One region of the Kitasatospora sp. NPDC048296 genome, then DNA from elsewhere that is predicted to be linked to it. Evidence: riboswitches for the same ligand, from Rfam matches in the RefSeq annotation. Region 1 holds a riboswitch; each other region holds the start of a gene.
The links. A riboswitch is a leader RNA that binds a small molecule or an ion and turns the genes downstream of it on or off. The one in region 1 is predicted to bind cyclic di-AMP.
Positions count from the first base shown of each region.

Region 1 (7,102 bases):
CCGGTCAGGTGCTCTGGTTCGACGCGCTGATCGGCAACGTCGACCGCTCCTGGCGCAACCCCAACCTGCTGGTGGCGACGGGTGGGCTGCGGCTGATCGACCACGGCGCGAGCCTGATCTTCCACCACAACTGGCCGGGCGCCGCCGCCTGGGTGCGTCGTCCGTACGACGCCTCCGACCACGCGCTGCTGCGCGCCCGGCCGGACCTGGCGGCGGCGGACAAGGCGCTGGCACCGCTCGCGGAGGCGGCGATCGAGGCCGCGGTGGCGCAGATCCCCGAGGTCTGGCTGCTGGACGAGTTCGGCTTCGACTCCCCCGAGGAGGTACGCGCCGCGTACCGTTCCCAGCTGACCGAGCGACTGGCCGGTCCGCGTGACTGGCTGCCGGAGGTGCCCGCATGACCGAGTCGCTGCCGGCCGGGCTGCCGGCCGTCGTGGAGCTGTACGACTACGAGTACGCCGTGATCCGCGCGGTGCCGAGGGTCGAGCGGGGTGAGTGCGTCAACGTCGGGGTGCTGCTGTACTGCCGGCAGAGCGCGCACCTGGCCGCGCGGACCCACCTGGACCAGGCCCGGCTGCTGGCGCTGGACCCGGTGGCGGACGTGCAGGGGGTGCGGCGGGCGCTGCGGGGGATCGAGGCGGTCTGCCTGGGTGGGCCGTCGGCCGGTCCGGCGGCCTCGGACAGCCCCGGGCAGCGGTTCCGCTGGCTGACCGCGCCGCGCAGCGCGATCGTCCAGCCAGGGCCGGTGCACACCGGGCTGACCGCGGACCCGGACGCGGAACTGCGGCGGCTGTTCGACCAGCTGGTGCTCTGATCCGGCCCTGATCCGCTGCGATGCGGTGCTGATCCGGTGCTGATCCGCTGTGATCTGGTGCCGATCCGCTGTGATCCTGCTCCGAATGGCTGGACTGTGAGGCGACTCGCCGACGGTTGCCGTGGTCAAAGCTTGAGTTACTGAAGCACTGGGTCGTACGCTGGCCCCATGGGTTCGACGACGACGACCGTACCGACCAACGCCGAGCTGATGGAGGCGTTGGCCGCCGTCGGCGCCGCGTACTTCCAGGACTTCGCGGCGGCCGCGGCCCGGCACGGGCTCTCCTCCTCGCAGGCCAAGGCGCTGGGCTCGGTGCAGGAGCCGGTGCCGATGCGGGCGCTGGCCGGGCGGCTGGGCTGCGACGCGTCGAACGTGACCGGGATCGTGGACCGGCTGGAGTCGCTGGGCCTGGCCAACCGCGAGGCGGCGGCCGGTGACCGCCGGGTGAAGATCGTGGTGATCACGGACGAGGGCCGGGAGATCCTGAACCGCATCCGCGGTGAGATGGCCCGCACCCACCAGGCCTTCGAGGCGATGACCGACGAGCAGCGGGTCGCCTTGCACTCGATCTGCGCGCAGGTCCTGCCGGTGCTGGCCGGTCGGACGGGCGGCGCGCAGCAGTAGCGGGTCGCCCGGCGCGATGACGGCCAAGGTGCCGACGGGGGCGGGCGGTTCGGCGAACGGAACGGCGAGTCCGTCCGGGCCGTGTTCGGAATCCGGCCCGGCCGCCCCAGCCGCCGACGATCGGCGTGACCTCGGCTGTTAGGCTTGCGAAGCGTGAGCGCGAAGCCCCAGATCCCCAATGTCCTGGCCTCCCGGTACGCCTCGGCGACCCTGGCCCAGCTGTGGTCCCCCGAGCACAAGGTGGTCCTTGAGCGCCACCTGTGGCTCGCCGTCCTGAAGGCCCAGCAGGACCTCGGTGTCGAGGTGCCGGCGAGCGCCGTCGCCGACTACGAGCGGGTGATCGACCAGGTCGACCTCGGCTCGATCGCCGCCCGTGAGCGGATCACCCGCCACGACGTGAAGGCCCGCATCGAGGAGTTCAGCGAGCTCGCCGGCCACGAGCAGATCCACAAGGGCATGACCTCCCGGGATCTGACCGAGAACGTCGAGCAGCTGCAGATCCGCCAGTCCCTGGAACACGTCCGGGACCGCACGGTGGCCGTGCTGGTGCGCCTGGCCAGCCTCGCCGCCCAGCACTCCGAACTGGTCGTGGCCGGCCGCTCGCACAACGTGGCCGCGCAGGCCACCACCCTGGGCAAGCGCTTCGCGTCGATCGCCGACGAGCTGCTGGTCGCCTTCCGCCGTCTGGAGGAGCTGATCGCCCGCTACCCGCTGCGCGGGATCAAGGGCCCGGTCGGCACCGCCCAGGACATGCTGGACCTGCTCGGCGGCGACACCGAGAAGCTGGCCGAGCTGGAGCGCCGGGTCGCCGGGCACCTCGGCTTCGAGAACGTGCTGACCAGCGTCGGCCAGGTCTACCCGCGCTCGCTGGACTTCGAGGTGCTCACCGCCCTCGTCCAGCTGGCCGCCGCGCCGTCCAGCCTGGCCAAGACGATCCGTCTGATGGCCGGCCACGAGCTGGTGACGGAGGGCTTCAAGGAGGGCCAGGTCGGCTCCTCCGCGATGCCGCACAAGATGAACACCCGCTCCTGCGAGCGCGTCAACGGCCTGGCCGTGATCCTGCGCGGCTACGCCTCGATGACCGGCGAGCTGGCCGGCGACCAGTGGAACGAGGGCGACGTCTCCTGCTCGGTGGTGCGCCGGGTCGCGCTGCCGGACGCCTTCTTCGCCTTCGACGGCCTGCTGGAGACCTTCCTGACCGTCCTCGACGAGTTCGGCGCCTTCCCGGCCGTGGTCGAGGCCGAGCTGGACCGCTACCTGCCGTTCCTGGCCACCACCAAGGTGCTGATGGGCGCGGTGCGCGCGGGCGTCGGCCGGGAGACCGGGCACGAGGTCATCAAGGAGCACGCCGTCGCCTCCGCGCTGGCCATGCGCGCGGGCGCCCGGGAGAACGAGCTGCTGGACCGGCTGGCCGCCGACGAGCGGATCCCGCTGGACCGGGCCGCGCTGGACGCGCTGCTGGCCGACAAGCTGTCGTTCACCGGTGCGGCCGGGGCGCAGGTCGCCGAGGTGGTCCGCCTGGTGGAGGCCGTCGCGGCGGCCTACCCGGAGGCGGCCAAGTACGCGCCGGCCGACATCCTCTGACGCTGCGTCAGTTGTCCGACGAGGGCCCTGCCACCGTTCCGGTGGCGGGGCCCTCGGGCGTCTTGGTGTGTCCGGGGTCGAGCGGCGGGGTGGTGGTGGCGCAGGGCCAGTCGCAGTTCGGCTCGGCCACCGGGTGCTCCTGCGGGGTGAGCACGTTGCCCCGGACGGTGGCGAAGGCGATCAGCCCGCCGCTGACCAGCAGACCCGCGCAGATCAGCATCGCGGTGTGGAAGGCGGAGTCCACCGAGGACGGCACCCGGTAGGCATCGCCGCTCAGTCCGGCCAGCGCCGGGAGGGCGGCCACCGCGAGCAGGCCGGCCGCGCGGGCGGCGGCGTTGTTGACGCCGCTGGCGATGCCCGCGTGCCGTACGTCGACGGCGGCCAGCACCGTCGCGGTCAGCGGTGCGACCAGCAGGGTCATTCCGCTGCCCATCACCGCGACGGCGGGCAGCACGTCCGCCCAGTAGGAGGAGCCGGGGCCGGTGCGCAGCATCAGCAGCACCCCGGCGGCGCAGAGCAGCGGGCCGACGGTGAGCGGGATGCGCGGGCCGATCCGCTTGCCGAGGCGGCCGGCGCGCGCCGACAGGGTCAGCATCAGCACCGTGATCGGCACCAGGGCGAAGCCGGAGACCAGGGGCGAGAAGCCGGACACGATCTGCAGCTGGACCACCAGCAGGAAGAACACCCCGCTGAAGGCCGCGTAGACGCAGAAGGTGACCAGGTTCACGGCGGTGAACAGTCGGGACGAGAACAGTCCGAGCGGCAGCATCGGATCGGGTGCGCGGCGCTCGACGGCGACGAAGGCGGCGCCGAGCAGCAGGCCGATCGCGCCGGTGAGCCAGACGGCGGGGGACAGGCCCTCCCCGGCGGCGGTGAGTGCGTAGGTGATCGCGCCGAGGGCGAGTGCGGCGAGCAGCGCGCCGGGCACGTCGAAGCGGCCGGAGGCGGACTCGTCGCGGCTCTCCGGGACGTAGCGGGAGGTGACCGCGATCACGGCGGCGGCCAGCGGCAGGTTCAGCAGGAAGATCCAGCGCCAGCCGGGGCCGTCCACCAGCCAGCCGCCGAGGAAGGGGCCGATGGCCGCGGACACCCCGCCGAGACCGGACCACAGGCCCACCGCCGCCGAGCGGTCGTCAGGATGGAAGACGGCCTGGAGCATGGCGAGCGAGCCGGGGGTGAGCAGCGCCCCGCCGATGCCCTGGACGGCGCGGGCGGCGATCAGCACGTTGATGTTCGGGGCGACGGCGCAGGCCGCGGAGGCGGCGGCGAACCAGACCACGCCGATCAGGAAGACCTTGCGCCGTCCGTACCGGTCGCCGAGCGCGCCGCCGAGCAGGATCAGGCCCGCCAGCGTGAGCAGATAGGCGTTCAGCGTCCATTGCAGGGACGCCAGGGAGGCGCCGAGGTCGGCGCCGATCCGGGGCAGGGCGACGTTCACCACGGTGCCGTCGAGCATCGCCATGCTGGAGCCGAGCACCGTTGCCAGGAGAACCCAGCGGCCCTGCGCGGTGCCCAGGCGCAGGGTGCCGGCCGTTGAGGTGGCCACGGCCTGATCCTGCGCCCGACAGGGTGCACGTGACAAGGGTCACCGGGCGGTGTGTCCGGGGTGGGCGGTGCGTGAGCGGACGGTCGCACTGGGCCGCCGAGGTCGGCGCAGCGTCGTGGATCAGTGGCGTCGAGTGAATGGATTGTGTACGCACCGTGCGGTGGGCCATGCGGAGGGTGATCGCGCCGCGGGGGGTTGTCGCTGGTTCAAGAGATCGACATTGCTTCACCCGAACGGATGGGTTTTAGTTCAGCGACCACCCGGCCAGCCTGGGTGGACCCACCGGGTGGAACGCCGAGTCCTGCCGCTGTCCGGTGGTTCGAACTGAGCTTTGCACGGCAGGAGCGGGGGACCCACAGGTAAGTCGCCGGACCGGAGTCCGCGCTGTTCAGCGCGAACGTCCAGGACCGGCTTGGGGTGAAGCCGCGCGTGCGGCCGGGCAACTCCAGCCCGAACCCGACAGCTCACCTCGCAGGCGTCGGAGAGGAATCCCATGCCTGCACAGGCTCGTCGTATCGCCGTGCCCCGCGCCGCCCGCATCGGCATCGCCGTCGCCGTCACCGGTGTCTCCTTCGCCCTGCCGCTCGTGACCACGATCAGCGCCCAGGCCCATAACGCCCCGGCCGCCTCGGTCGCGCAGCACGCCGCCGTCGTGGACGCCGTGTCGGCTGCCCCGGCAGCTGCCCAAGAGGGCTACCACGTCGTCGGCGGCGACAGCCTGTCCAAGATCGCCGACGCCCGGAACGTCGAGGGCGGCTGGCCCGCGCTGTACGAGCAGAACCGCTCGGCGGTCGGCGCCGACCCGAACCTGATCTTCCCGGGTCAGGGGCTGTCGCTCGCGGCCCACGCCGACGCCGCCGCCGAGCCGGCTGCTCCGGCCCAGCCCGCTGCTCCGGCCGCCCCGGTCACCCAGAGCGCCGCCGCTGTCGCAGACGCTCAGGTGCAGGTGCAGGTGCAGACCGAGGCCGCCAAGCCGGGCGTCCAGGTCCAGACCCAGATTCAGAACGCCGCTCCGGCCCAGGTCGTCACCGCCGCCCCGGTCGCCGCCACCGTCGGCTACGTCGCTCCGCTGGCCAACCCGGTGCTGGGCGAGGCCTACGGCGTGGCCGGCTCGATGTGGGCCTCCGGCCACCACACCGGCCAGGACTTCGTCGCCTCCACCGGCACCCCGGTGCGCACGGTCGCCAACGGTGTCGTGGTGAAGGCCGGCAACGGCGGCGCCTACGGCAACCAGGTCGAGATCAAGCTCGCCGACGGCAAGTACGCCCAGTATGCGCACCTCTCCGTGGTCGGTGTGAAGATCGGTCAGACCGTCACCGTCGGCCAGCGGCTCGGCCTCTCCGGCGCCACCGGCAACGTGACCGGCCCGCACCTGCACTTCGAGATCCGCACCGGGTCGGAGTACGGCTCGGACATCAACCCGGTCGCCTACCTGAGGGCGCACGGCGTCGCGCTCTGACGCTGCGCAGACCCTGTTCGGACCCCGCGCTGACCGCGGGTTTCAGGAACCACCGCTGGTGCGGGGCGAATCGACCGCCCGGGATGGTCATGTCGGGTGACCGCTCGACCGGGTGATCGCCGCACCGGTGGACATGGGCGCGGGACACGCCCAAGGCCGGCCCGGCTTCGCGAGGATCCCTCGTGGAGCCGGGCCGGCCGTTGCCGTTCGTGGCTCCGGGTGAGTTCGAGTGGTCGGGATCGCGCCGGTGCCGGCGGCCGGAGCGGTACGCGCGGACGGGGCGGATCGTGCTGGAGGACGCCGTCGAGCGGTGACGCCCGGGCGGGGTCAGTTCCGGCGGACGGGCAGGCCGTGCTCGGCGGCGGCCAGCAGCTCGTGCATCCGGTGCCCGAAGTCCTCGGTGTCGCCGGCGGGTTTGGGGAAGACCAGGCGGACGTCGCGGTGGCCGTGCGGGTGGGCCAGGCGCAGTACCAGGCCGTAGCGGTCGAGGGCGAGCGGGCGGATGTCCGGGTGCCCGGCGAGCAGGGCCGGGTCGAGCAGGCCGGTGAGCAGGTCGAGTGCGTCGGCGTGCTCGTCGGCCAGGTGGGTGAGCAGCGCGGCCTCGTGCCGGGCCAGCGGGTCGGGGGCGGCGAGGGCGAGGCCGGCGGCGGTGAGCGCGCCGGTGCCGTACGGGGTGGCGAGGACGGCGTGGGCGACGTCCACGCGCAGGTGGACGCTGAGGCCGTCGTCGGCGAGGTGGGCCAGGTGCAGCCGGCCGGCCAGGGTGAGGCGGCCGCGGATCCGGTCGCGGACGGCGACCGGGGACACGTCGGTGACGTCGAGGACGACGGCCAGGCCCTCGGTGGCTCCGGCGGCGGCCGCGGTGAGCGGGGCGTCCAGCGGGGCGCGCAGGCGCAGTCGGGAGCCGTGCACGGAGACCGGGGTGTTCAGGTCGTGGTGTTCGCCGAGGGCGCGGACGGTGAGTGAGGAGGTCGTGCTGAGCAGGCTGTGGACCCGTTCGGCGGTGGTGGGCTCGGGCACCTCGGCGTCGCCGGTGGGCAGACTCATGCGCCCACCTCGCCGCGCTCGGCAGGGG
Region 1 covers NZ_JBICZB010000026.1:33,073-40,174, forward strand. Annotated here, with positions in the region: gene ACGF12_RS17670 (HipA family kinase) at 1-401, shown strand, start outside; gene ACGF12_RS17675 (DUF3037 domain-containing protein) at 398-814, shown strand; gene ACGF12_RS17680 (MarR family winged helix-turn-helix transcriptional regulator) at 983-1,438, shown strand; gene purB (adenylosuccinate lyase) at 1,592-3,022, shown strand; gene ACGF12_RS17690 (MFS transporter) at 3,030-4,568, opposite strand; cyclic di-AMP (ydaO/yuaA leader) riboswitch at 4,886-5,059, shown strand; gene ACGF12_RS17695 (peptidoglycan DD-metalloendopeptidase family protein) at 5,062-6,027, shown strand; gene ACGF12_RS17700 (DUF2470 domain-containing protein) at 6,355-7,074, opposite strand.

Region 2 (7,102 bases), on a different contig from region 1:
TGATCGGGCTGATCACGCCGGAGCTGAGCAACCCGATCTTCCCCGCGCTGGCGCAGGTGATCGAGCAGGTGCTCAGCCGGCACGGCTACACGCCGGTGCTGTGCACCCAGACGCCGGGCGGGTCCACCGAGGACGAACTGGTCGAGATGCTCGTCGACCGGGGTGTGGCGGGCATCGTCTTCGTCTCCGGGCTGCACGCCGACAGCACCGCCGACCACGACCGCTACGCCCGGCTGGCCGGGCGCGGGGTGCCGTTCGTGCTGATCAACGGCTACAGCGAGCGGATCGACGCGCCGTTCATCTCGCCGGACGACCGGGCCGCGATGTGGATGGCCGTCCAGCACCTGGCCGAACTCGGGCACGAGCGGATCGGGCTCGCGGTCGGGCAGCGGCGGTACGTGCCGGTGCTGCGCAAGATCGAGGGCTTCACGGCCGCGATGCGCGAGGTGCTCGGGCGCAGCCAGGAGGAGGCGGAGGAACTCGTCCACCACACGCTGTTCAGCGTGGAGGGCGGGCACGCGGCGGCCGGTGCGCTGCTCGACAAGGGCTGCACGGCGATCGTCTGCGGGAGCGACATGATGGCGCTCGGGGCGATCCGGGCGGTGCGGCAGCGCGGGCTGTCGGTGCCGCAGGACGTGTCGGTGGTCGGCTTCGACGACTCGCCGCTGATTGCCTTCACCGAGCCGCCGTTGACCACGATCCGCCAGCCGGTCGAGGCGATGGCCACGGCGGCGGTGGACGCGCTGCTGGAGGAGGTCGGCGGGAACGCCGCCCAGCGCGGGGAGTTCATGTTCCAGCCGGAGCTGGTGATGCGCGGGTCCACCGGGGCCTGCGCGCGCTGACCCCGGTACCGGATGGTGGTGCTCGACCGACGGGCCCCGGAGGGCGGTTGCTCTCCGGGGCCCGTCGGCGTGCGTCTGCTCGACCGTGCTGTCCGGTCAGCCCTCCTGGGTGGCCGGGCGGTCGGCGGTGAGCCGGTGGCCGTCGGCCGCGTCGCCGGTCCGGGTCTCGGTGCGGCGGCCGCGGGCCAGGTAGTCGCGCAGGATCAGTTCGACCGCGTCCTGCGGGCTCTTGGTGCCGGAGAGCAGCATCGCGTCTATCGCGAGGTTCGCGTCGAGGGTGACGGTGACCTGGGCCATGGTGATTCCTCCTCGGGTGCAGAGCAGCAGCATGCCCGTCGGGCCGGGGTTTCACCATGCGAATACGCCGGAACCCCCGGGGAGGAGCGACCAGGCTCTCCCCGGGGGTGGCGGGTGGTCAGCGTTCGGACGACGGCTGACAGATGTTGAAATCTGTTATCTGAAATCTGTTACCTGTCAGCTGTTCTCTGTTGTCCGTCAGCTGTGGGCCCGTGGGTTGTGGGCCTGTGGCCCGTGCGCCCGTGGGCCGTTGCTCAGACCCGGCCGGCGAAGTCCGGGGCCCAGTTGGCGATGGCCTGCTCGCGCACGCCCGAGCTCGGGTTGGCGGCCTCGACGTACTTGCCGCCGCCGATGTAGATCGCGACGTGGTACACGCCGGAGTTCTGGCCGTTGTTCGACCAGAACAGCAGGTCGCCCGGCTGCAGGCTGTCCAGCGAGACGTGGGTGCTGGCGGCGGCCTGGTCGGCGGCGACGCGCGGGATGTTGATGCCCGCGGCGCGCAGCGCGGCCTGGGTCAGGCCGGAGCAGTCCCAGCCGCCGTTGCCGGTGCCGCCGTAGACATAGGCCTGGCCGACCTTGGACTCGGCGAAGGACACCGCGGCGGCCATGCTGCCGGTGGCGGCCTGGGCGGCCGGCTTGGCAGCCGGCTTCGAGGCCGGCTTCGAGGCCTGGGTCAGGGCGGTCGGCTTGGCGTTCACGGCACCGCCGTTCGCGGCCTGGCCGGCCTTCTGGGAGCGGTTGAACCAGCCGAAGTCCGAGCCGGAGGTGGACGAGGAGGACTTGTCGGCCTGGGCCTTGACGCCGTCACCGAAGGTCAGGTGCTGGCCCGGGTAGATGGTGTTCGGGCCCTCGGTCAGGGTGGCGCGGTTGAGGTCGTACAGGTGCTGCCAGCCGCCCTGGACGTTGTTCTTCGCGGCGATCGAGGACAGCCAGTCGCCCTCGACGACGGTGTAGTCGGTGGACGACTGCGCCTGCTGCTGGGCGGGCGCGGCCGGCGCGGCGGGCTTCGCGGCCGGGGCCGGGGCCTGGTTCTGCGCGGGCTTGGCGGCAGGCTTGGCGGCCGTGCCGGCGGAGGTGTCGACGGCGGCCGGAGCGCCGCCCTTGGTCAGGCCGGCCTGGACCGAGCAGACGGGCCAGGCGCCGGGGCCCTGCGAGGCGAGGACCTTCTCGGCGATGGCGATCTGCTGGTCCTTGGTGGCCTGGTTGGCCTGCGGGGCGAACGCGGTACCGCCGAAGGCGGCCCAGGTGCTGGAGGTGAACTGCAGGCCGCCGTAGAAGCCGTTGCCGGTGTTGATGCTCCAGTTGCCGCTGCTCTCGCACTGGGCGACCTTGTCCCAGGTGGCGACGGGGGCGGCGTTGGCGGTGCCGGTGGTGAGGCACGGGACGGTGAGACCGACGCCCGCGACGCCGAGGGCGGCGATCACGCGACGGGTACGGCCGGACAGGCGGGTGCCGTTGGTGGGCAGCATGAAGACGCGGTCCTCTCCCACGCCTGCGAGGTGAGCTGTCGGATTCGGGCTGGAGTTGCCCGGCCGCGCTGTGGGCGCGGCTTCACCCCTAGCCCTGGACCGTTCCGAGGAGCGGCCCGGGGCGACTTACCTGTGGTTCCCCCGCTCCTGCCGTGATGCGTTTTCGCGCTGCCAGGACATCCGACGGCAGGACTCGGCGTCGCGGATGAACTGGGTTCGTGTGGTCACGAACGAGGAGCACGTTAAGCGGACTTAAGTTCAAACTGCAAATATCTGTGATGCGCATCACGGTTTAGCGGAAACTGCCAAATTGGACACGAATCATGATCGTAAATGATCGTTTTTTGGCAATGCCGCTGTGGATTCCCGCAATTGTCTCCGCTTCAGAAGTGAAGTGACGGAGCGTGGAAGCGCGCGGTGGTGCGCCGATCGCAACAGGGGAGTGGCCGTGAATCGAGCGCCGGAATGCACGCTCGGCATTTCCGCCCAAAAGCGACAAAACGGACATTATGCTCTATCTTCCGATATCGTCCATAACTCCCGCAATTCCCCCGCTCGGACAAGCTGCGGGCGAGCCGAAGACGGGGGGCGGGCGGAGGAGTGGCGGAAAAGGGCGAGCCGCGGGGCAGGCCGACGGCAAGCCGAAGGGCCCGGAACGCGGTCGTTCCGGGCCCTTCGGTACGCGGGAGGGTGCTACTGACTTCGGCGCTTCAAGGTGATGGCGGTGGGAGGTCGAGGGAGAGCCCGGTCCCGGCGAGGAAGCCATCGAGGACCTCGGGGCGGTACTGGAGCCGTTTGAGCCGGTTGCGGACGAGCGCGGCGAGTCGGTCCAGAGCGACGCTGGCGAGGTTCGCCAGGCTGCGCTTGACGTGGGCCCACAGGTACTCGACCGCGTTCAGCTCGGGCGCGTATGCGGGCAGGATGAACACCGTCAGCCAGTCCCGCGCGTTGATCAGGTCGCGCATGGCATGCGAGACGTGGGTGTTGAGCCGGTCCCACACCAGCATGATCGGCGCCTTGACCAGCTGGTGGATTCCGTCGATCAGACCGATGTAGTCGCGCTCGGACAAGCTGCGGCGCTCGCCCTTGCGTCCGGTATGGCGCCGCAGTCGGTGACACAGCCGGGTCCGCGAGCCCGGGCGCATCGCGATCAGCCCGGCGACCGAGACCCGTCCGGAGCCCCGGCCGCCCACCCTCACGACCGGGGTGATGCCACGGCGTCCCCACGTGCGTCCCTTGGGCGGCCTGCGGGTGAACCCGGCTTCGTCCTCGAAGCAGAGCCATCCGTCGCAGGCCGCCCGGGCGCTTTTACCTCCGCCCAGGTCACCTCCCTCCACGCGGACACCGCCTGCTCGTCGCGTTCCGCGGCCCGCCGCGCGGGGACCTGCGGGGTGAAGCCGAGTCGGTGCATCAGGCGGGTGGCCCCCGAGACGCTGTAAGTGACGTGGAACTTCCGCCCGATCAGCGTCGCCACCCGCGCGCCTGTCCACACCTGGTCCTCGTCCCAGCCGTGCACGGCCGGCCCCTGCTCGAGGTACTCGGCCAGCTTCGCCCGGCACCGCGCCGACAGCTTGCATCGCTGCCCGCCCGGTCCTCGTGAGGCCAGCGCCCCGGCCCCGCCCTCACGCCAGGCCTGGTGCCACTGATAGGCCGATTTCGCGGTCACCCGCAACCTGCGGGCAACCTCCTTCGGTGGGACGCCTTCGTCGAACAACGCAGCGGCCTCCAGCCGCACCGTCTCGCGGCGCTGACGTGCCCTCGCCGTCAGCCCGCCCCCATCCGCATAGCGCATACCAACGGCATAGCGCGCCAATGACTGCCAGTCAGCTACACAAACAGGCCAATCACCTTGAAGCGCCAAGGTCAGTAAAGGCGGTCGCGGGCGTCCGGCTAGGCCTCTACGGGCCCCTGGGCGGCCGCGTGGGCGCCGCGGGAGCCCTCCTCGGCCCCGGCGGCGGCTGCGGCCTCCGCCTCGGCCTGGGCCAGCTCCTCCGGCGTCGGCGTCGGCAGCGCGGCCAGGTAGGTGGAGGCGATCAGCTGGCCGACGGTCGGGTAGGCGCCCAGTGGCGCGGCCGACGGGCAGCCGGTCTCCTCGGCGGCCGTGGCGAGCAGCTCCGAGTCCGCCTCGGGCCCGATCACCAGCGGGGCCAGCGCCGGGCGCTGGGAGCCGGTCTCCTTGAGGTGGTTGACGGCGTCGGCCACCGAGCCGGGGACGTCGAGCGCCGCGGCGACGACCGGAACGGCCAGTCGGGCGGCCAGCAGCACGCCGGTGATGCCGGCCGCGGCGGCCGCGTCCTCGCCGCCGACGGTGGTCAGGACCACGCCGTCCGCGGCGGTCGCGATGGCGAACAGCCGGGCCCGGTCGGCCCGGGCCAGCCCGGCCTCGGACAGCCGCACGTGCACGGCCTCGGCCAACAGTGGGTGCGGGCCCAGTGTGTCGGTGACGGTCGCGCCGTACTCGGCGGCGAGGGCGTGAAGCCCGGTCAGGAAGTCGTGCGGCCCGGGCGCCAGCGGCACCACGACGGGCGCCGCCAGGCCTGCCTCGGCGGCCTCGGCCAGCAGCTCGGCGACGGTGCGGTCGTCCTCGCTCTCGCTCACGGCGCCGTCGGTCGGGAGGTAGCCGACCGCGGCCCGGACGCCGGCGTGCTCGCTGCGGACGATCGAGAGCAGTTCCTCGACGACCGAGCGGGACTCGGGCCCGGCGGTCGCGGGTACGGCGAGCACCAGGGCCGGCGAGCCGGTGCGGATCTCGGGGCGCTCGGGACGGCGGTGGCGCCCCCGCGCACGGGAGCCTGGAGTGCGGACGGGCAGTGGCGCGCCCGGGATGGCTGCGGTGCTCATGTCGGAGATCGTAGGACATCGGCCCGTCAGGCCTGCAGTCGGCTGCCGTACGGGTTTCGGGTGGTCGCGGTGCGAAGGTCGTGTCTCCGCCGTCGCGGTCCGGGCGGTTTGCCTACAATCCGGACATTCCTCGCCCAACCCCCGGGTGGACGCCCGTGGTTGCCCTGACGTGTCCCGTGGGGCGTCGCGTTGCACCCGTGGCACGTGAGATGTCTCACAGTCGAAGGGTGACCTGACGGAGGGTCACGGCGGTGCGACTCCCGGCATTCGAAGATCAACATTCAGCGGGGGGCCGCTCACGGCCGGTTATCGAATGCTCGTCGATTCAGTCGGCTATGTCCGTTTACGTACCGTCAGGAGAAGGGTCCGTGAAGAGTTCGAGGCCGCTGATAAAAGGCCTCGTGCACCTGCAATGTCCCGTGCTGATGCACGTGCACTGCGGCTATCATCGCGTCAAGTGAGGCGTTGTGCCGGACCGGTACGGGGCCGGTCCGTTCGTTCGACGGTGCCGGGGCGCCGCGCTGGACGACAACTCCGGAGCTCTTCGGGAGACTTCTATGCACGACTCGCAGGACACGCACAGCTCGAACCACACCTACAACGGGATGGCCGCCGCCGACCTCAAGGGGGTGGTCTGGCAGAAGAGCCGGCACAGCAACTCCCAGGGCAACTGCGTCGAGTTCGCGGCCCTGCCCGGCGGCGACGTGGCGATGCGCAACTCGCGCTTCCCGGACGGTCCGGCGCTCATCTACACCCGGGCCGAGATCGCCGCCCTGCTGCTGGGGGCCAAGGACGGGGAGTTCGACCACCTGGCGGTCTGACCGGTCGCCGCTTCACCATCGGGGGGCCGTCGTGGGTGCTGACACCACGACGGCCTTTGTCTTTTCCCCGCGGGCGCTCCCGCGGGTGGGGTCGGGTCGGGGCGTACCGGGTCGAGTCGTGCCCGGCCGGGGCCTGTAACGCGCGGGCCTGGATCTCCGGCGGGAGGTGCCGGTGCCGGTGCCGGAGGCGGTCCGGCGTCGAAGGGTCCGAGGGACTGGCGGAAGGGCCCGGGGTGTGGTCCTCCCGGGTCGTTCCCAAGCCGGCCGCGCGCCGCACGGCGCTAGGCCGAGCGCCGGTGCCGTCCACCGATTTCGACACGTCGGTCGAGTCCGCCGCCCTGGGCCGGCTCCGCCTCGAACATGGCCCAGACCACCTTGCCGCTGCCCAGCGGGTGCCAGCCCCAGGAGCGGCTGAACGACTCCACCAGGTGCAGCCCGCGGCCGGATTCGGCGACGAAGTCCGCCTCCCGGGCGACCGGTCCGATGCTGCTCGGATCGCTCACCGCGCAGACCACCTGGGGTGCGCGGTGCACCAGGCTTATTCGGATCGGCAGCCGTCCTTCTGGGGTCGGCTGTATGGGAAAGTCGTACTCGCCCGGGCAGCAGTCCGACGGGTCGGGCCGTGCGCCGATCGCATGCCGGAGCGCGTTGGTCACGAGTTCCGAGGCCACCAGCGCGACATCGTCGAACAGCTCCATCAGGCCCCAGTGCTGAAGAGCGGTCCGGGCGAAGTCGCGCGCGGTTCTCACGGCTTCGAAGCGAGGAGCGAGCGTACAGGTGACCACATGGGGGTCAACCGCCAAAGCCGTACCGGTGCTCATGAAGAGCTCCT
Region 2 covers NZ_JBICZB010000016.1:107,740-114,841, forward strand. Annotated here, with positions in the region: gene ACGF12_RS12945 (LacI family DNA-binding transcriptional regulator) at 1-842, shown strand, start outside; gene ACGF12_RS12950 (hypothetical protein) at 939-1,139, opposite strand; gene ACGF12_RS12955 (transglycosylase family protein) at 1,394-2,629, opposite strand; cyclic di-AMP (ydaO/yuaA leader) riboswitch at 2,616-2,778, opposite strand; partial or broken gene ACGF12_RS12960 (transposase) at 3,319-3,828, opposite strand; gene ACGF12_RS12965 (winged helix-turn-helix domain-containing protein) at 3,804-4,400, opposite strand; gene ACGF12_RS12970 (hypothetical protein) at 4,499-5,449, opposite strand; gene ACGF12_RS12975 (DUF397 domain-containing protein) at 6,007-6,270, shown strand; gene ACGF12_RS12980 (ATP-binding protein) at 6,552-7,091, opposite strand.
Region 2: linked by a shared signal. The riboswitch ahead of ACGF12_RS12955 (transglycosylase family protein) and the one ahead of ACGF12_RS17695 (peptidoglycan DD-metalloendopeptidase family protein) in region 1 are both predicted to bind cyclic di-AMP.

Region 3 (7,102 bases), on a different contig from region 1:
GGCGAGCGGCTCCGGGTTGCGGGCGGTGAGGCAGACCTTGGCGCCGCGGTCGACCAGCTCGCGCGCGATGCCGAGGCCGATGCCCCGGCTCGATCCGGTGACGACGGCCACCTGGCCCTTGAAGGAGTGCACCACGGAGGGTCCTGCCTTTCGCGCGAGGATCCTGAATCCCGGATCCTGAGGGACGGGCGCTGACTAAGCGCTTGCTCAGCATGGTGTCGGTGCGGGAACCTGTCAACAGTCGGCGGGCGCCACAGCCCGCCGGTCGACCGGCCCGACGGTCCGCACAGCGGTCGGCGGGAATGCCTGTACGAGTCTTCTGGGAGGATGGCGCCATGACCAGAACGCCCATCGCCGACCTCTGGCCGACCCTGCCCGGCGCCGACACCCGCCCCGAGGCGGCGTACCGGCTGCTCCAGGCGGCCGTCGAGTCGTTCGCGGAGCGCGGCTTCCACGCCACCACCACCCGGGACATCGCCACCGCGGCCGGGATGAGCCCGGCCGCGCTGTACATCCACTACCAGTCCAAGGCCGCGCTGCTCGCCGAGATCAGCCAGGCCGGGCACGCCGCGACGCTGGCCCTGGTCCGGGCGGCGACGGCCGGGGACGGCGGCCCGGCCGAGCGGATGCGGCGCCTGGTCGAGGACTTCACCGTCTGGCACGCCCGGGCCCGGACGGTCGGCCGGGTGGTCAACTACGAGCTTCACGCGCTGCCCGAGGACGCCTACGCGGTGGTCGCGGCGCTGCGGCTGGACATCGAGCGCGAGGTCAGCACGCTGATCGAGGCGGGCGTGGCGGCGGGCGAGTTCGAGGTCTCGGAGGTGCGCACGGCGGCCCGTGCGGTCACCTCGCTGGGCATCGACGTCTCCCGCTGGTACACCGAGCGCTCCACCGAGACGCCGGAGGAACTCGGGCGCCGCTACGGCGAGTTGGTGCTGCGGATGCTCGGCGCCCGGCTCTGACGGGGATGCCGGGAGGGCTTGCGGGGAGGGCCCCTCAGGGCTGAGCGCCGCGGGCTCACGCCGCGCCGATCAGCAGGCGGACGGCGAGCCAGCCGACCAGGGCGGCCGAGCCGAGGGCGGTGAGCAGGCGGCCGCGGGGGCCGGTGAGCGCCCGGCCGAGCAGCGCGCCGCAGGAGGCGAGCAGCAGCTGCCAGCTGGCGGAGGCGGCGAAGGCGGCGGCGGTGAACACCGCCCGGGCGAGCGGGCCCGAGATAGCGCCGTCCCGGCTCCCGCTGCCCAGGACGAGGGCGGCGAAGTAGAGCACGGTCAGCGGATTGAGCAGGGTGATCCCGAGCAGGGTGAGGTAGGCGCGGAGCGGGCCGGGCGGCGCCTCGGCCGCGAGCGTGGCGGTCGTCCGGCGGCTGCGCAGGGCGGTGGCGGCGGTGCGGGCGGCGAGCGCGAGCAGCACCAGGGCCGAGGCGAGTCGCAGCGGCCCGGCGACCGGTTCGAGCAGCGGCGCCAGGCCGGTGCCGCCGACGGCCGCGAGCAGCGCGTACAGCCCGTCCGCGGTGGCCACGCCGAGCGCGGCGCAGGCGCCGGTGCGCAGCGAGCTGCGCGCGGTGAGCGAGACCAGGTAGGCCCCGACGGCCCCCACCGGTACGGCCACGCCGTACCCGGCGAGCAGCCCCGCGACCAGCGCGGCGCTCACGCGTGGGCGCGGTCGGGCCTCCGGGGACGGCCGGGCTGCTGGACCGGGGTCGGGCGTACGGCGGTGGTCACGGGCAGCGGGCGGGCGGGGGTATCGGTCATACGCCGATCGTCGCGGCCGGAACGCCAGGGCGGCAAGTGGGTTTCCGTGGCCGCAGGGTAGCGTGGGGCACTCCGGTGACCACGTGTGCGAAGGAGATCCGATGACCAGTCAGAACAACCCCGTGCGCGCCATGTTGGCGGAGGCCTGGGCCTCCTGGGCCGAGCGTGGCGCGGCCCTGTCGGCGGAGGACTGGGACCGGCCCACCCGGCTGCCCGACTGGACCGTCCGGGAGCTGTACGCGCACGTGGCGCCGGTGCCGGAGATGTTCACCGGGCTGCGGGTGGCGGTGCTGGACGGCCCGGCCGAGGTGACGAGCGGGGCGGGCATCCTGCGGGCGTTCAACCGGCCGGGCGGGATCGCCCACACTGCCGCCGGGCAGGTCGCCGACCTGGCCAAGCAGGCGGCCGAGGCGGCCGAACCGGCCGTGCTGATCGCCCGGTTCGGCGTCGAGGGCCCGGCCGCCCTGGCCGGACTCGCCGACCTTCCGCCCAGCACGGTGGTGGCGCACCCGCTGCTCGGCAGTGCCACGGTGGGGGCGCTGGGCGAGGTGGCGCTGATGGAGGCGACCGTCCACCTGCTCGACCTGATCGCGGCGGTCGGCGGTCCGGCGCCCGCCGAAGGGGCCCTGAACTTCACCCGTGACCTGCTGGCCGAGGTCGCCGATCCGGTGGCGTTCATCGAGGCGGCGGCGGGCCGCAGTGCGGGGCCGGTGCTGCCGGTGATCCGCTGATCCGGCCGTCCCTTCTGTGTCGTTCGCTCTGGTCAGTCGTATGATCTGCACCAGGAAACGGCAGCAGTGGGGGCGTCGGTGGATTCGTTGTGGGGCCTGTTGTGGTTGGCGCCGGCCGTGCTCTACGGCGGCGGGTCGGTCGCCGGCCGGGTGCGCAAGGGGCTGAAGGTCCGTCACAGCCGCAAGCTCGAACTGCTCGACACCCAGCACCGCCAGCGCCTCGCGCTGGAGGAGGCCAACCGCCCGCCCGAGCCGGTCTGCGGCTGCACCCACCACCTGGCCAAGCACGACAAGCAGGGCCGCTGCCACGAGGTGGTCGAGACGCCCACCGCCTGGGACGCCGACCGCCGGCCGGTGCGCTACGAGCCGGGTCAGTGCAACTGCCAGCAGTACGTGGGCCCGGAGCCGCTGGGCACGGTGTTCGCCCCGGAGCTGGTGGACCCGCGCTGATCGGCTCACGCTGGTGGACCCGTGCTGAACGGGGAGCGGGGGGCGCCCCCCCCCCGGGGGGGGGCGGGGGGGTGGGGGGGGCCGCGGCGCGCGCGCCGCGGGGGGGGGGGGGGGGGGGGGGGCCGGGTGCGGGGGGGCACGTGGTCCGCCCGGGCGGGGGGGGCCCGGGGGGGTGGGCCCCACGGGGGGGGCCCGGGGGTGACGGGGGGGCGGCCGCCCCCCCCCGGGGGGCGGCGGCCGCTCGTTCGCGTCAGCCGAGCGCGAGCGCGCTCAGGCGGTCGGAGGCGCCGTTGAACAGGTCCTGGTCGCCGGGGAAGGTGCCGGAGTCGGCGAACTGCCAGAAGGTCTGGTAGCTCCAGCCGTTCGGCAGGGTGCCGACGGTCGAGGAGTAACGGGCGATCCACAGCGGGTTGGTGGCGCCGAAGCCGCCGTAGTTGCCGGTGCAGCTCGACCACCAGTTGGTCGTGGTGGCGGCTCGAGGCCCGGCTTCCCCGCCTCGCTCTTGTTCAGCGAGCAGGACGATGTGGCGGCCGTCATGCTTGCCAACACCGCGGCCGGCCTCGACCAGGTGGCCCGCGACCTGATCGGGATCACCGCCGAGCCCGAGCTGCGGGTCCCCGAGCCCTGGCGGCCCTTCGCCGATACCGACCCGGAGCTGCTACCGCTGACCGGCCCCTGGTGCTGGGGCGCCGGCGCGGTCGCGCCGCACCTGCGAGCCGGCCGTGTGCTGGAGCTCACAGCGCTGGGCGGCGCGCCCCGCACCTCACGGTTCCAGCCCGAGCCGGACGGGACCTGGACCGGGCTGGACGGCTACTGCGCGGGCGAGCCGTTGCGCGTGGTGCACCGGGCCGACGGCACGGTCGACCACCTGGACCAGGCCGACTTCCTCTGCACCCGCACCCCGTACGACCGGCAGCCGAGGTGTCGGGCGGCGTCGATACGCAGGGCTGGCAGGCGGGCTGACTGTCGCTCAGGTCGGCGTGCCCCAGGACGGGCGCGCCGGGCCCGAACCCGCGACCCGCACGGCGCACCATCGGGCGGTGGCCGCCGAACTGGGCCCGGCGGCCCGCACTGACGCGCACCCATAGGGGCGTTATCGAATCGTTATCAAGCACTATTGTGGATCATTCGGGCAATCCGGCCGGGCCGTGACCCAGCTCACGAGGGCTTGTGCTATTGGCTCCGTGCCGTTTACGGTCCTTCTCGTTCGTCTCCGTACGAAACGAACCCCGCTCTCCGGAACGCCGAATCCTGCCGCCGGATCGGGCGGGCACGTGCATCCATGAAGCACCGCGGCAGGGGCGGGGGACCCACAGGTAAGTCGCCTCATCCGGACTGGTTCCGGCGGGGCTAGGGGTGAAGCCGCGTCTCCGCGCGGCCGGGCAACTCCAGCCCGAACCCGACAGCTCACCTCGTAGGCGTGTGAGAGGAATCGCACTTCATGCTGCCCGTCAACGCTCGCCCCAGCCTGTTCGCCGTCGGTTCCGTCAAGCGCATCGTCGCGGCCGCCGTGGTCGTCGGCGTCGGCGCCGGCATCCCGGTGGTCGCCGCCACCGCCGCGAACGCCGCCCCCGTCAAGCCCGCCCCGGCGCACTCGGCCCCGGCCGCCGCCCCGCAGGCGCCCGCTGTCTACACCGTCCGGAGCGGTGACTCCCTCACCAAGATCGCTACCACGCACAACGTGCAGGGCGGCTGGCAGAAGCTCTACGACCTCAACAAGTCCGTGCTGACCAAAGGCCCGGGCAAGATCTACCCGGGCCAGCACCTGACCCTGGGCGGGGCCGCCCCGGCTCCGGCCAAGCCGGCCGCCAGCAGCCCGCTGGCCGCCACCCCGGCCGCCCCGGTCGCCAACACCCCGGCCGCGCTGCAGGCGCTCGCCGCCTCGATCGTCCCGGCGAACCAGCTGGCCTCGTTCGACCAGATCATCAGCCACGAGAGCGGCTGGAACATCCACGCCACCAACCCGAGCTCGGGTGCCTACGGCCTGCCGCAGGCGCTGCCCGGCAACAAGATGGCCTCGGCCGGTTCCGACTGGCAGAACAACCCCGCCACCCAGCTCAAGTGGGCCCTGCAGTACATGAACACCGTCTACGGCAGCCCGAACGCCGCCTGGGCGTTCTGGCAGGTGCACAGCGCGTACTGATCGGACCTCTCCCGATCGGTACGGCCTGATCGGACCTGATCGGCCTATTCGAACCGATGGGTCCGGGCGAGTACCGCCCGTCGGCCGGATGTCCGGCGGCTGACGGGCCGCCAAGCGGCCACCTGACCGGCCCGGTTCACGTAGCGATGCGTGAGCCGGGCCGTCGGCGTACCCCGGGGTCCGGACGGGACCGCAGCGCAGTCAGTCCGCCGCGCCGTAGCGCACCAGGTACTCGGCGGACACGGCGACGTCCTCGTCCCCCAGTCCGTGAAGCGCTCGGTGAACGACTGCCGTCGCGCCTCGTACACCTCGCGCAGCAGGGTCCGGCCGGCCCCAGGCCCGGGGCCTGGGTGACGGCGAGCGAGGCGAGGGGGGCGGTGCCGGAGCGGCCCTCGTGGGCGGCGACGGTGGAGCCGGCGAAGTCGCGGTCGGGGTGGAAGGCCGTACGGCCCTCGGGGGCAGGGGCAAGAGGGGCGGGATCGGCCGCGTACGCGGGCGCGGCGACGCCGGCGACCAGGGCGGTCGCGGCGGCGAGCGCGGCCACTAGGGGCAGCCGGCGGCGGGCGGCGGATCTGGTGGTACCGGTGGGGCGGACGGAGCGGGAAGAGCGGGGCATGGACACTCCTCTGGTTCCGGTGCGACGGCCCGCGGCGCTGTGGCCCAACGGGACCGGTACGGCCGGTGGTCGGTCCGGCCGGGGAGCAGGGTGGCCATGTACCCGCCAGTGGCGCCAGGTGTCCGGTGCCACTCCCTGAACCCGCGTCACACGGCGCTGGGCGCCATCGCCCGGCGCGGGTGCCCCGCCCTCGGGGTGCGGGTGCCCGAACCGCGCGGTACGGGTGCTGTGGCACCATGCCCGGACGTCGACTTTTCCGAGGAGAGGAACCGCCATGTCCGAGATCGCCACCGGGCCCGCCGGGGAGCCCGTCTTCCGCGTCGCGACCGTCGCCGACGTCCCGGCGCTGGTCGAGCTGGTCGAGTCCGCCTACCGCGGTGAGGTCAGCAAGGCCGGCTGGACCACCGAGGCGGACCTGCTGGACGGGCAGCGCACCGACCCCGCCAGTGTCACCGAGGCCGTCGAGGACTCGGAGGGCGTCGTGCTGCTGGTCGAGCGCGACGGCGAGCTGGTCGCCTGCTGCCAGCTGGAGCGGCGTGCGGACCGCGCCTACTTCGGCATGTTCTCGGTGCGCCCCACCCTGCAGGGCGGCGGGATCGGCCGGGTGGTGCTGGCCGAGGCGGAGCGGGTGGCCCGGGAGGAGTGGGGTGTGGCGCTGTTGGAGATGAAGGTGGTCGAGCAGCGCGCGGAGCTGATCGCCTGGTACGAGCGGCGCGGATTCCGTCGCACCGGCGTCTACAGTCCGTTCCCGTACGGGGACGAGCGCTTCGGCATCCCGCGCCGACCGGATCTGCGGTTCGAGCAGCTGACCAAGGAGCTGAAGGCGGTGTGAGGAGGGGCTGATTCGTCTACCTCGGCGACACCCCGATGCCAGGCAAGGACGCCCCCACCTTCCTCGCGGCCTCCGACGGCCGCTCCGACGCCTGCTTCTTCCCGCGCGACACCGCCTTCGAGCCCGACCCGCTCCTCGACGGAGGCCTCGCGGCCCGCTACGGCGTCCGGACCCTGGACCTCGGTCCGCTCCTCTGCCCGGGCAGCGGTCCCGGCTGCCCGGCCGTCCTGGGGGGCGTGGTGCTCCACCGGGACACCGGGCACATCACGGACACCCTCGCGCGGGTGCCTGCGCCGCGGCTGGACAAGGGGTTGCTGGGCGCGCCGTGATGCCCCGGGCCGACGCGTTCCCGCGAGCCTGACCGGTCCGGCGGCCGGGTTCGGGCCACCGGACCGGAGACCGCTCAGCCGTAGATGCTGTGGCAGAGGCGCGCCTGTTCGGAGCCGGCGGGCCAGCGGCCGACGCGTTCGGCCTGGTCGCAGATGCCGCCCGGGCCCAAGGTGGGGATCGAACCGCCCGGGGGCGGTGGGGCGGCGTGGGCGGACGGGCTGGGGCGCGGGGTGCGGCCGGGCTTGGGGC
Region 3 covers NZ_JBICZB010000024.1:26,178-33,279, forward strand. Annotated here, with positions in the region: gene ACGF12_RS16575 (SDR family oxidoreductase) at 1-135, opposite strand, end outside; gene ACGF12_RS16580 (TetR/AcrR family transcriptional regulator) at 336-962, shown strand; gene ACGF12_RS16585 (LysE family transporter) at 1,018-1,650, opposite strand; gene ACGF12_RS16590 (maleylpyruvate isomerase N-terminal domain-containing protein) at 1,853-2,482, shown strand; gene ACGF12_RS16595 (hypothetical protein) at 2,561-2,932, shown strand; partial or broken gene ACGF12_RS16600 (GH25 family lysozyme) at 3,183-3,401, opposite strand; gene ACGF12_RS16605 (hypothetical protein) at 3,468-4,007, shown strand; cyclic di-AMP (ydaO/yuaA leader) riboswitch at 4,211-4,366, shown strand; gene ACGF12_RS16610 (LysM peptidoglycan-binding domain-containing protein) at 4,374-5,075, shown strand; gene ACGF12_RS16615 (GNAT family N-acetyltransferase) at 5,966-6,523, shown strand; gene ACGF12_RS16620 (hypothetical protein) at 6,559-6,852, shown strand; gene ACGF12_RS16625 (hypothetical protein) at 6,927-7,102, opposite strand, start outside.
Region 3: linked by a shared signal. The riboswitch ahead of ACGF12_RS16610 (LysM peptidoglycan-binding domain-containing protein) and the one ahead of ACGF12_RS17695 (peptidoglycan DD-metalloendopeptidase family protein) in region 1 are both predicted to bind cyclic di-AMP.

Region 4 (7,102 bases), on a different contig from region 1:
AAGGCCTGACCTGCGATCCAGCGGGCGTGACCACCGACAGGCCTTCGGTCTCACAATTCGGGCGTAGCGGGCCCCGGGGTGCGACGAATGACCCGATCGCCATGTGAAGAAATTCACGAACATTTCCGCCCGTGCCCGGGCAAGCCCCGGCCCCGGCACCCAGGAAGGGGTGCCGGGGCCGGTTCCGTAAGCCGTGCGGGCCGTCAGGACGCCGTACTCCAGGCGATGCCGTCCAGGATGTCGTGCTCGCTCACGACCACCTCGGCGGCGCCGGTCCGCTCCATGATCTCCAGCAGCTCCAGCGCCCCGGCCGCGATCACGTCCACCCGGCCCGGGTGGATCGAGGGGATGGTCGCGCGCTCGGCGTGGGTGGCGCCGAGCAGCCGGCGGGCGATCCCGGCGACCTGCTCGCGGCTGATCCGGGAGTGGTGGATCCGCTCGGAGTCGTACTCGGGCAGGTCCTGGGCGATCGCGGACACCGTGGTGACCGTCCCCGCGAGACCCACCAGGGTGGCCGCGCCGGTCAGCGGGACCACCTCCTCGGCCTTGTCGAGCTCGGCCCGGACGTGCGCCCGGGCTTCGGCGATCTGCTCCTCCGAGGGCAGCTCGGCGCCGCCGAAGTGCCGCTCGGTGAGCCGCACGCAGCCGATGTCCACCGAGCGCGCCGCCTGCACGTCCGCCCCGCCGAGCACGAACTCGGTCGAGCCGCCGCCGAGGTCGAACACCAGGTACGGCGCGGGGAACTGGCCGCTGGTCAGCTCCTTGGTGGCGCCGATGAAGGACAGGTGCGCCTCCTCCTCGCCGCTCACCACCTCGGGCTCGACGCCCAGGATGTCGCGCACGCCCTTGACGTACTCGTCGCTGTTCTCGGCGTCCCGGGAGGCGCTGGTGGCGACGAAGCGGGTGCGCTCGGGGCCGACGCCGAAGCCGGCGATGATCTCCTTGTACTCCCGGCAGGCCGCGAAGGTGCGGGCCAGCGCGTCCGGGTGCAGCCGGCCGGTCCGGTCCACGTCCTGGCCCAGCCGGTTGATGATCATCCGACGGTCGAGGTCGGTGATCGCGCCGGTCTCCGGGTCGAGGTCGGCGACCAGCAGGCGGATCGAGTTGGTGCCGCAGTCGATCGCGGCCACGCGGGTCATGCTCACTCGGACTCCTGCTCCCGGGCGGATTCCTCGGCGGAGCGCTTCTTGGCGGCGCGCTCGGCCGTCTTCTGCTGCTTGGCCGCGATCACGGCCTCGTGGTCCTGCTCCTTGGCGCGGTTGCGGGCGACCCGCTCACCGGCCGCCTCGACCTCGGCCGGGGAGACGCACGGGCCCTTGGCCCACCAGTCCTCCAGCATGCCGATCGCCTCGTCGCCGAGCGGGTTGACGCCCTCGCCGGCCGCCAGCGAGTGGCCGACCAGCACGTGCAGGCACTTCACCCGGTCCGGCATGCCGCCGGCGCTCGGGAAGCCCTCCAGTACCTCGATCGCGTCGCGCCGGGCGATGTAGTCCTCGTGCGCCTTCTGGTAGGCGGCGGCCAGCTCCGGGTCCTCGGCGAGCCGGGCGCTCTGCTCCTTCATCACGCCTTCCGCCTCCAGGGTGCCGATCAGCGAGGCGGCCTTGGGGCAGGTCAGGTAGTAGAGCGTCGGGAACGGCGTGCCGTCCGGCAGCCGGGGGACCGTCTCCACGACGTCGGGGTTGCCGCAGGGGCAGCGGTGCGCGACACCGCGCAGGCCGCGCGGCACCCGGCCGAGCTGGGCGGCGATGGCCGCGACGTCGGCGTCGGAGACGGCGGGGTGGTTCTCAGTGGTCATGGGGGGTGGGGTCTCCAACGGGGGACGGGGGGAGCGGACGGGGGGTCGCGGGGGCCAGCGCGACGGTGTCGGCGGCGTCCACCGAGTCCCAGACGCTGGCGTACCAGGGCTTGGCGGCCGCCTGGGCCGAACCGCCGGAGGAGGCGGGTGCGGCGGGCGCGGAGGGCTGGACGGCCGGGCCGGCCGGATTCACCGCGATGTACGGGGTCTCCCCCGGCACCGCGTAGTGCAGCCGGGCGCGGGCCTGCGCCTTGACGTACTCCGGGTCCTGCCAGCGGGCCTTGTCCCGGCGCAGCTGGTCGACCTGCTGGCGCACGTGGTCGGCCTTCGCCCGCTGGGCGGAGATCTCGGCGCGCTGGGAGATGAACTGCCGCGTCGGGTAGGCGAGGATCGCCACCAGGGAGCAGAGCACCAGGACGAGGACGGTCGCCCGGCTCGTGAACCGGGGTCGGGCCGCCAAGCCCGGGATCCTCCAGCCAGCCATCTCCCGTATCCCCTCCTGGTCGCGACGGTGCCCCGCCGTCCACCCTACGGGGTGTGCGGCGGGGCACCGGTCAGGCTTGCGCTGGCTCGGCTGCTCAGCCCTCGTACTTGCTGTGCTCACTCGCCTGCGGAGCGACTGCGCCTACTGGTCCGCGGAGCGACTGTGCCTACTGGTCCGCGGAGCGGAAGCGCGGGAAGGCGCCGCGGCCGGCGTACTCGGCGGCGTCGTCGAGGATCTCCTCGATGCGCAGCAGCTGGTTGTACTTGGCGACGCGCTCGGAGCGGGCCGGGGCACCGGTCTTGATCTGGCCGCAGTTGGTGGCGACGGCCAGGTCGGCGATGGTGACGTCCTCGGTCTCGCCGGAGCGGTGCGACATCATGCAGCGGTAGCCGTTGCGCTGGGCCAGCTCGACGGCGTCCAGGGTCTCGGTCAGCGAGCCGATCTGGTTCACCTTCACCAGCAGCGCGTTGGCGGTGCCGGTCTCGATGCCCTTGGCCAGGCGGGCCGGGTTGGTGACGAACAGGTCGTCACCGACCAGCTGGACCTTGTCGCCCAGCTTGACGGTCATGGCCTTCCAGCCGTCCCAGTCCGACTCGTCCAGCGGGTCCTCGATGGAGACCAGCGGGTAGGCGGCGACCAGCTCGGCGTAGTACTCGATGAGCTCGGCGGCCGACAGGGCCTTGCCCTCGAACTGGTAGGCGCCGTCCTTGTAGAACTCGGAGGCGGCGACGTCCAGGGCCAGCGCGATGTCACGGCCGGGCACGTAGCCGGCCTTCTGGATGGCCTCGGTGATGAGGTCCAGGGCCTCGCGGTTGCTGTCCAGGTTCGGCGCGAAGCCGCCCTCGTCGCCGAGGCCGGTGGACAGGCCGCGCTCCTTCAGCACGCCCTTGAGGGTGTGGTAGACCTCGACGCCCCAGCGGACGGCCTCGGAGAAGGACTCCGCGCCGATCGGGGCGATCATGAACTCCTGGATGTCGACGTTGGAGTCCGCGTGCGAGCCGCCGTTGAGGATGTTCATCATCGGGACCGGCAGGACGTGCGCGTTCGGGCCGCCCAGGTAGCGGAACAGCGGCAGGTCGCTGGCCTCGGAGGCGGCGTGCGCGACGGCCAGCGAGACGCCCAGGATGGCGTTGGCGCCGAGCGAGGACTTGTCGGGGGTGGCGTCCAGGTCGAGCATGGCCTGGTCGATCAGGCGCTGCTCGGTGGCGTCGTAGCCGACGAGCTCCGGGCCGATCTGCTCGATGACGGCCAGGACGGCCTTCTCGACGCCCTTGCCGAAGTAGCGGTTCTTGTCACCGTCGCGCAGCTCCAGCGCCTCGAAGGCGCCGGTCGAGGCACCCGACGGGACGGCGGCACGACCGGTGCTGCCGTCGTCGAGGCCGACCTCGACCTCGACCGTGGGGTTGCCGCGCGAGTCGAGGATCTCACGGGCTACGACGACATCGATGGACGGCACGAGGCATCTCCTTGCGGAAGCAGGGTCCGGCTGACGGTGGTGCTGTCAGCGGGACGATTGCGGAGTCGTTACGACCCAGAGCCTAACCGCCCGGACTCCCAGGGCCACGTTGGCCTCGGTCCCGTCTCAGCGTGTGGCCCTACTACCCCCCGGTAGTTCACCTGCTTGTCCCAGCTTGTCCCCCCGGCGCGGACGAATGCGGACGAAGGAGGCCGGGCGCGGCCCCCTTCGTCCCCGGGGTGTTGTTCGAGGTCCTACGGACCGGTTCAGCCGAGGTGCAGGACCTGGCCGGGCATGATCAGGTTCGGGTCGCCGCCGACCGTGCCGCGGTTGCCGTCGTACAGCGCCTGCCAGCCGCCGGACACGCCCTGGACGGCGGCGATGCTCGACAGGGTGTCACCGGAGTGGACGGTGTAGTCGTGGCCGGCCGGGGCGGCCTGGGCCGGCTGGGCGGCACGCGGGGCGGCGTGCTTCGGAACGTACTGCTGGACCGGCTGCTCCGCGGGCGTTTCGGCCTGCTTCGGGGCGGCGTGCTTCGGTGCGTACGGCTGGGCGGGCTTCGCGTCCGCCTTGGGGGTCTGCTGCTTCGGAGCCTGCTGCTTCGGGGCCTGCTGCTTGGGCGTCTGCTGCTGGGGGGCGGACTGCGGCTTGGCGTCCGAGGAGGTGTCGACCGCGGCCGGGGCACCGCCCTTGCTCAGGCCCGCCTTGACGGAGCAGACCGGCCAGGCGCCCGGGCCCTGGGAGGCCAGCACCTTCTCGGCGACCGATATCTGCTGGCCCTTGCTGGCCTGGTTGGCCTGCGGCGCGTAGGCGGTGCCGCCGTACGCCTTCCAGGTGCTGGAGGTGAACTGCAGGCCGCCGTAGAAGCCGTTGCCGGTGTTGATGCTCCAGTCGCCGCCGCTCTCGCACTGGGCAACGGAGTCCCAGGCGGAGGCCGGGGCGGCGGAGGCGCCGGTGGCGGCGAGGAGCGGCATCGCGAGTCCGACGCCGGCCACACCGGCGACGGCGATGGCCTTCTCGGCCTGGGTGCGACGACGGTGACGGCCAGTTCCAACGAACAGCATGAAGGGTCCCTCTCCGCACGCCTGCGAGGTGAGCTGTCGGGTTCGGACCGGGAGGTGGCCCGGCCGCCGTGCGCGGAAACGTTCCGCTCGGGCGGCTTCACCCCAAGCCGTGGAGGACGGCAACAAACCTGGTTCCCCCGCCCCTGCCCAAGGGTCTGGTCGGTTTCCCGTGGCGCGGCGGGCAGGATTCGGCGTTCCGCGCACGAGGTCCGCAGCTGCGAACTCCAGGGAGACTAGACAGATCCTCAGACCGATCACAAGCTCATATCGTCGACATCACACCGGAATTACGGCACGTGATCAATCGCCTACCAACTGCACCTGTTTGTCCGGATTGATGGGCGTTCACACCGTCATCAGGAGGGTGTCAACGACGCCCAGTCAGCGTGTCGGAGCCTCAGGAAGGGCATGTGGAGACCGGATCTCGGGACTGAATTCGACCGGAAGTTCGCGCAATCCACGCATGATCAGGCCACCCCGCCAGCGGAGATTCTCCGGAGTTTCAGCCAGTCGCAGATCGGGAAGCCGGGAAAGCAGCGTGGCCAGCGCGACACGTCCTTCGAGCCGGGCCAGCGGGGCGCCGATGCAGTAGTGGATGCCGTGCCCGAACCCCAGGTGGGGATTGTCGGTTCGGGCCAGGTCGAGGGTGTTCTCGTCCGCGAACCGGTCCGGGTCGCGGTCCGCCGCCGCCAGTACCACCAGCACCGGATCGCCCACCGGGATGTCCACCCCGCCGATGGTCAGCGGCCTGGTCGCGAACCGCCAGGTCGCCAGCTCCACCGGCCCGTCGTAGCGCAGGAGTTCCTCGATCCCGGTCTCCAGCAGCGCGGTCTCCCCGCGCACCACCGACTCCTGCAGCAGCGCCCGCTGCCCCGGGTTGCGCAGCAGCGCGTACGTCCCGTTGCCGATCAGGTTGACGGTCGTCTCGAAACCGGCGAACAGCAGGATGAAGGCCATCGCGGCCGCCTCGTTCTCGGTCAGGTGCTCGCCGTGGTCACTGGCCCTGATCAGGCCGGAGATCAGGTCGTCACCGAGATCGGCCCGCTTGCGGTGGATCAGCTCCAGCAGGTACGCCCGCATCCGCTTCACCGCCCGCCCCACGCCGCCGCGTTGGCCCCCACCATGTCGGATCATCATCCCGGCCCAGTCACGGAAGTCGTCCTGGTCCTCGGCCGGCACGCCCAGCATGTCGCAGATCGCGTAGATGGGGAGCGGGAAGGCGAACTCGTGGATCAGGTCCGCCGAGCCGCGCTGCGCGAAGCCGTCGATCAGCCGGTCGGTGAGCTGCTGCACCCGCGGCTCGAACTCGGCCACCCGGCGCGGCGTGAACGCCTTGGACACCAGCCGGCGCAGCCGGGTGTGGTCCGGCGGGTCGATGTTCAGCAGGTGGGTCATCAGGTCCGCCTGGCGCTCCCCCGGGATGCCCACCCGGCCGGTGCGGTGCGCCTGCTCGCTGTGGTGCGCCGGGTTCTTCGACAGCCGGCTGTCCGCCAGCGCCTGCCGGGCGTCCGCGTACCGCGTCACCAGCCAGGCCTCCACGCCGCTCGGCAGCCTGGTGCGGTGCACCGGGGCGTGCTCACGCAGCCAGGCGTAGGCCGGGTACGGGTCGGCGGCGAACTCCCAGGTGAAGAGCTGCGGGGCGGGCTGGGCGGCGTCGGACTGAGCAGGCATGGGTCGACCGTAGCCGCTGGGTCGGGCGCGTCCCGACCGTTCCCGACCGTCAACACGTCGCGAACGGCGCGCGAGCGGGTCGCCAACGCTCCGTGGACGGCCGGTGGACGGTCCGTGGACAGCTCTTGGACAGCTCTTGGACAGGTGGCAGGCGTGAGTCTGGTCACCTGCGGGGTAATCCCTGTTGCGGAGGGTCAGGTCGTGCCTACGATCCTCCGCAGTATGCGTGGGCGCCGGTGCGGTGTCGCCCACAGGGAGGAGCAGACCATGCGGGTCAGCGGGGCAGTCGTCGTCATCGCGGTACTCGACGGCGGTTCGGGAGCCGGCCTCGCCCGCCGGTTCACCGCGGCCGGCGCCGCCGGGATGCTGATCGCCGACACCCACGTCGGTGTCGCCGAGGACCTCGCCGCCGAACTCGACCGGCCGGGCTGCCCCGTCGTCGGCGTCGGCGCTGACATCCGCCGCCCCAGCGACGTCGCCGCCCTGGTCGACACCGCCGAGAAGCACCTCGGGCCGATCGACCTCTTCTGCGTCGCCGGCCCGAACGGCGAGCGGATCGTCTCCCTCGCCGACCTGCCCGACCACCTCGACCTGGAGCGCCTCGCCGAACTCCTCGCCCTGGTCGGCGAGGC
Region 4 covers NZ_JBICZB010000008.1:125,336-132,437, reverse strand. Annotated here, with positions in the region: gene ACGF12_RS08425 (exopolyphosphatase) at 204-1,139, opposite strand; gene ACGF12_RS08420 (DUF501 domain-containing protein) at 1,142-1,813, opposite strand; gene ACGF12_RS08415 (septum formation initiator family protein) at 1,785-2,255, opposite strand; gene eno (phosphopyruvate hydratase) at 2,446-3,735, opposite strand; gene ACGF12_RS08405 (transglycosylase family protein) at 4,002-4,799, opposite strand; cyclic di-AMP (ydaO/yuaA leader) riboswitch at 4,804-4,970, opposite strand; gene ACGF12_RS08400 (cytochrome P450) at 5,181-6,470, opposite strand; gene ACGF12_RS08395 (SDR family NAD(P)-dependent oxidoreductase) at 6,738-7,102, shown strand, end outside.
Region 4: linked by a shared signal. The riboswitch ahead of ACGF12_RS08405 (transglycosylase family protein) and the one ahead of ACGF12_RS17695 (peptidoglycan DD-metalloendopeptidase family protein) in region 1 are both predicted to bind cyclic di-AMP.